DNA from 2 places in the Cytobacillus sp. FSL K6-0129 genome. Region 2 is predicted to be linked to the other one. Evidence: riboswitches for the same ligand, from Rfam matches in the RefSeq annotation. Region 2 holds a riboswitch; the other holds the start of a gene.
What was found. Region 2 has a riboswitch for cobalamin ahead of metE (5-methyltetrahydropteroyltriglutamate--homocysteine S-methyltransferase). Riboswitches for the same ligand answer to the same signal wherever they lie in the genome.
Positions count from the first base shown of each region.

Region 1: linked by a shared signal. The riboswitch ahead of MHI57_RS17560 (ABC transporter substrate-binding protein) and the one ahead of metE (5-methyltetrahydropteroyltriglutamate--homocysteine S-methyltransferase) in region 2 are both predicted to bind cobalamin.

Region 1 covers NZ_JBBOXM010000001.1:3,487,654-3,490,832, reverse strand. The annotation lists gene MHI57_RS17565 (FecCD family ABC transporter permease) at 1-942, opposite strand, end outside; gene MHI57_RS17560 (ABC transporter substrate-binding protein) at 908-1,870, opposite strand; cobalamin riboswitch at 1,978-2,157, opposite strand; gene MHI57_RS17555 (hypothetical protein) at 2,211-2,990, opposite strand.
Region 2 covers NZ_JBBOXM010000001.1:3,303,424-3,306,602, forward strand. The annotation lists gene metE (5-methyltetrahydropteroyltriglutamate--homocysteine S-methyltransferase) at 1-1,218, opposite strand, end outside; cobalamin riboswitch at 1,367-1,546, opposite strand; SAM riboswitch class I at 1,600-1,712, opposite strand; gene MHI57_RS16595 (DNA-binding protein) at 1,787-2,074, opposite strand; partial or broken gene MHI57_RS16600 (glycosyltransferase family 2 protein) at 2,357-3,179, shown strand, end outside.

The DNA.
Region 1 (3,179 bases), 180 kb from region 2:
TAAATCAGCAAGTATTAAAAACCCCGCACCTGTCATCATCGATAAAGGAAGCAAGTGTCTATGGTCTGGTCCCCATAGCAATCTGGTCAGATGCGGAATGACTAAGCCGACAAATCCGATTGTACCTGACACTGCTACAGCGGCACCAGTTAAAATCGATCCGGCAATTAAGACCATCATCTTACGTTTCTGTACATTCACCCCGATATGACGAGCTCTTTCTTCGCCGAATGACATCGCATTTAATTCCTTGCTATTAGCAATGAGCATCGCAGAACCAATGATAAAGAAAGGAAGGATGATTTGAACATAGTCCCAACCTCTCATCGATACGCTTCCTAACAACCACCCAATAATCTGTCTCAGTTCATCCCCGGTTAAAGCAATCATTAAGGAAATAAATGCACCTAGAAAAGAACTGAAGATAATACCGGTTAAAATGATTGTCTCTACTCTCATGCCACGATCAATTTGTCGCGCAAAGAAAAGGACAACAATTATCGTTAGAAAAGCTGTTGTAATACTAAATAACGGTAAAGTAAAGGTGCCAACAAACGGAATGGATAAACCGAGAAAGATCGTTAATACAGCACCAACAGAAGCTCCTGAAGACACCCCCAATGTATAAGGGTCTGCTAAAGGGTTCCTTAATAAACCTTGAAAGGCAGCACCTGCTATTGCAAGTGATGCCCCGACGAAGCCCGCCAATACGACTCTAGGCAAGCGAATATTCATAACAATATTACTATGCATTGGATTAACATCATTACTTATCGGTAAACGTAAGATTTCCGCTCCAATGATATTGAATATATCTAACGGTAGCACTGAAACAGTCCCTATAGAAATCCCCATCATCATTGCTACACATAAGAAAACGAACGCACAGAGATAAGCAACACCTCTATTATTTAAATACTTCTGGGTAAATCGCTTTTGCAAGCTCCTCTACTCCTTCTACAAGTCTAGGACCTGTACGAGTTACCTTATCAGAGTGCACATCATAGACTTGCTTCTCTTTAACGGCTGTTACATCTTGCCAACCTTCTCGACTTAAAAGGGTTTCTACCGCATTTTCCGTATAATACCCGTATGTAGTGATAATCACATCAGGATTTTTTTCGATGACAGCTTCCTCGTCAATTTGTGGCCAACCTTCTTCTTCAATTACATTTTCCGCTTGGATCAAATTGAGCATATCATCAATAAATGTTTTTTGACCGGCAGTATATAAAGAAGGAGCTGCAGAGATTTCTACAAAGACAGATTTTTTCTCTTCAACAGACTTAGCTTTTTCTTCGATTTCTGCCAAACGGGTTTTCATTTCCTCAACTGTTTGACTTGCTTCTTCTGTTGCTCCTGTTGCTTTACCAATCATTTCAATGGAATCATATACTTCTTCAAAATTCTGTGCATCATTGACAATTAGAACAGGAATACCAGCATCTCTTAATTGATCTAAGCCTTCAGTACTATTATGCGCTCCTGAATTATGTGCTAATACAACATCTGGATTTAAAGCAATAATTGCTTCTACATTAAATTCTTGTCCACCGATTTTTTCTATATCAGCTACTTCTTCTGGATAATTATCAAAATCAGATACACCGACTACCTTCTCACCTAACCCTAATTCGAAAGCGATTTCAGTATTACTCGGGATTAATGAAACAATCGCTTCTGGTTCCTCTTCAATCACCACTTCTTGATCCGCAGCATCCGTTAATGTTACAGGAAAATCGCTAGTTTCAGTACTCTCTTCAAACTTCTCTTCTCCATCTTTTTTCGGTTCAGCTGTGTCATTCCCACATCCAGCAAGAATACCTGCTGATAGTAGAATCGAGACTAAAAATAAATACCATTTCTTCATGATTGACCCTCCTTAAAATATAAAACATCCCCATTAGTAGGAGATGTTTGGAAGGAATAATCACGACAAAGAAGCCTTACCAAACACCCCCTATCCTCGTAGGTTACAGTGTTTATGGAAGATAGGCAGGTTTCCTGGCTTATGGTTTATAATCAAAGGCTCCTCCTATACAACATATATAGCAGTTTTCTTTGTTTATTAACCAGTTACAGTGGCGGGACCGCATTGGTTTTACACCAATTTCCCCTATTAAGTCAAAAATTGACACCTATTTCCTTAAATCTACAATTTTCTGTCGATTTTATTATACCTTATCATATTTTGTGGTGCATTATTATTTTTATGAATCAGTTACTTGCCATTCTTTCAGTTTTTTATCAAAAACCAATCTCGCGTCTGGAGTGGCTTCCTTCCTCATTGCTTCGAACTCATCATACATATCATCCATATTAGCGAAATCTCCAACTGTCCAGAGCGGTATATTAATTTTTGTACGTGTCTGCTCACTCTGTTCAAAAGAAATTACCAGGCCTTCCTTCATTAAATTTCTTAATGCCCTTAACGCGCCTTCTGGAACTTGCGGATATGTTTTTTTCTTTTTTAGGCCTAATAAAGATTTTTCTACTTTTAAATGCTCCATCTTCATAGCAGCAACGTCGCCAAGCATTTTGTAAAAGTCCTGCCAGTCTCGGTAATAGACCTTATTTAACCAACCGTCATCATGCGCTAAATAACAATAACGATTGCTTAAATGGTTATAGAAAGGTTTCTTTAAATGCTCCTTTACATGACTAAGATATAGGAGCTCAGCAATTGCTTGAGCAGGCAATTCATTTAACGATTCTTCCTCCTCGAAATCTATCCAGCAAAAATCACCATAACTATAAACATCTTCGTTTATTAGTGCTGGCAGGTCTTCATGAGCCACCCAATCAAACATGGTATGTACATTCAGTTCCCCATTATCATACTGATGCTTCACTAATAGAAGATGCCCTGTCCTGTTCTGTAATGATTGCATAAACTCAGAAAATTCAATTCCATAAGAAATAACGGACTGGTCCTTTTCGTTTAATAAGATATAGATGAGATCTCGAACACTATGATTTTTCTTTCGCAATTTAGAAACCTCCGAACTGAAAATAGAAAGACGAAGAGCAAATTAAATTGTACCACCTTTGTTATTACCGTCATACCACACAACTATTTCGTTTTACTGCAATAATTTATACTAACTACACGTAAATCATAAACAACCGATACAATGCGTCATTTCATCCATTTCATTTTAGCAAAGATAAGGAAATAC
Region 2 (3,179 bases):
TGGTAAGTTTTGAATGGCTGTTTGTACTTGTTGATTGTTTCTAATAGAAGATTGATTTAGTGCCTCGATAGCAGTTCGTCTCTCGTTTATCTCATCTTGGATTTGCTCTTTTCCTTCTCTTATTCCTTTCGTTAGCACTACGATTTCTTGTAATTTTTCATCAGCAAAGGCGAGTGCGGTCTTTAATGTATGATCTAGTGTTTCTTCAATTTTGACTGTAACGGGTACATGCAATAAGCTGGATGAAGGCTGGATGATTAAGCGATCTTTCGGAACAATTGCTGTAATTTCTTCTAGAAGAGAGAGCTTATTATCAAGTTTAGCGCCCCAGATATTACGGCCATCGATGACACCTGCAGCTAATACTTTATCACTTGGGAAGCCGAATTTTTGTAAGGAAGCGAGGTTTTGACCTGCATCATGGACAAAATCAAGGCCGATCGCTTGCACAGGTAATGAGGTAACAGCTTCATAATAAGTGATGCTTTCAAAATACGTTTGTAAAATGATATTTATCTGTGGTGCTGCCTGGTGTAATGTTTGGTAAACTGCTTGATAGAGTGAGATGTCTTCTTCTGTGAGGGTAGTTGCTAAAATAGGTTCATCGATTTGTACCCACAAGGCACCTTCTTGCTGTAATTCTTTTAAAATTTGTACATAAAGAGGAACGAATTGATTGACGATTGATTTGAATTCACTTTCTTTATAGCCTTTTGATAATTTCACAAACGTAATCGGGCCCAAGATAACCGGTTTCCCGTCGATTTCAAGCTTCTCTTTTCCTTCTTTATAAAAGGCAAGTGGCCGGTTTTCAGCAAGTGTTGGCGTGAGGTTGTTGAGTTCTGGCACGATGTAGTGATAGTTTGTATTAAACCATTTGGTCATTTCAGCTGCCACGGCATCTTTGTTCCCTCTGGCAATATCAAAATACGTTTCGATATCAACTTTCCCACCTCTGTATGTAAAACGCTCAGGAACAAGTCCAAACATCACAGCTGTATCAAGGACATGATCATACAGTGTGAAATCGCCAACCGGGATGAGATCAACGCCAAGTTGTTTTTGCTTCTCGAGAGAGGATAAACGAATGACTTCCATTTGTTGCAGAAAAGTCTCTTTATTCAACTTACCACTCCAAAATTGTTCTAGAGCTTTCTTCCACTCCCGCTTCTCGCCAATTCTTGGATAACCTACATTTGAACTTTTTACTTCAGTCAATTTAAACACTCCTTTAGATTGTATTTTCTCAACAAAAAATCTCTCTATTTATTATTAAATGAGAGATTCATACGCAATATTAACTAGAGTTGAGACCATTTGATTTGCTCAACACGTATTCATCACTCCTCTCTATGCATCCGTAGAGTCTAAGTGCAAACAACAGACAGGTCTCCTGACTTCGGATTATCGCTCGTTATCCCTTCCCATTTCTATTATGAAATAGTGGTCAATGATAAGTCGCTCTCCTTCACAGTGGCGGGACCGTGCCGGCATTCCACCGGGCTTCCCTTTTAAGCAATCATGCATCTGTTGCCTTTGTTATTAAGTTTTGAAAATACAAAAGACCTCTCTAATTAAAAATAGAGAGGTCTTTATCCTCTCTTATTTGCCAAAGCTATTACACTTTGCAGGAATTAGCACCTTTTTAACAAATAATTGTTAAAGGTTGCTGGGTTTCATCGGGCCAGTCCCTCCACCTCTCTGAATAAGAGAATTACATATTTATAATATTTTGAATTTTACAGATAGATTAGCATAATAAATGGAAGCTGTCAAAATAAATTCTTCATGAGTGATATATATCATCAGATTCAAGCCACTTGCGAAATTTATGTAGATGGTAATAATGCTTGCCATTAAGAATGACTTTTGGTGCGTGAGAATGCTTCTGTAATAGATCCTTCATGTCTGCTTCACTTAAATAAAAGTAAAGATGAAGGTGGCTTTGCTCCACAAGTAAATGATTCATATTACCTTCATTTTTACTACTAAATTGCTTCAACCCATTGCCTATGAAATAGCCAAGTAATGCTAAACCGACGGCAATCCAAATAAAATTCAACTCGAATTCCAATTTGTACTCCCCCTTAAATACATATATATCTACTTTAACATCTCCTAACGAATAGTAATAATATATTTTTTAGTGCCGAATCGGATCAATGCCCCCATAATTAAACCAATCTACCCTGTCTATCGCACCATCTTTCATAGATTGTATACTTGTCCGAGAACAAAATTGGCCAAGCTGTATATATTGATATTACTTAGTGTTTTTCTCGGGTTTGTGATGGAAAAGGCTATAGTTAGCACAAAGGAGACTATTAATTTTGCTGAAGGAGAGAAGTGAAGTGTTATGAATCTATCTGTTATTATTCCCATTCAGAATGAAGAATCTACGTTGTCAGCCGTTTTAGAAGAGTTAGTGAAGATTGAGCCATATGAAATCATCGCTGTTTTGAATGGTTCAACAGATGGATCGGAGAAAATAGCGGAAGCATTTGAATGTAGAAAGCTTGTTTATAAAGAACCTCTAGGGGTGGATATTGGACGAGCAATTGGTGCAAGGGAGGCAAAAGGGGATACGCTTCTTTTTATTGATGGTGATATTGTCGTTAGAGCTCAGGAGCTACAAGCACTGCTTGATGGCATTCGGGATGGGGCTGATATTGCCCTAAATGATTTAAGCTGGACAATGAAGCGCCCCATTAGACCACATCCGACAGCAGTATCAAAGTTCTCTCTTAATCATTTTTTAGGTAAAGGTGAGTTATCCGTTAATTCCTTAGTCGCTGTTCCTCATGTGATGAAAAAATCAGCGCTTGATACAATTGGTTGGGAGAATTTAGCTTGTCCGCCATTAGCTCATAGTATAGCTGTGATGAAAGAATTAAAGATGAGTGCACCAGTAGCCATTGATGTGATTGCTACAAATAAGATTCGACCGAAACATCAACAGAAGATTACGGGCTCCTCTTTTTCATTTTCAACAAGTTTAATAATTGGTGACCATTTACGTGCAGTGGCCCAACTGATTGAAGAGAGAGGATATCGCGGTGGTTTAAACGATGGCAGGCGAAATCGGCAATCTTTTAAGGAATATGTACAAGCCTTTTCGGTAAAGGAAGAGAAACGAGCGAAGTATAGTGCGATTATTCCTGTAGGGAAGGAGCCGGATA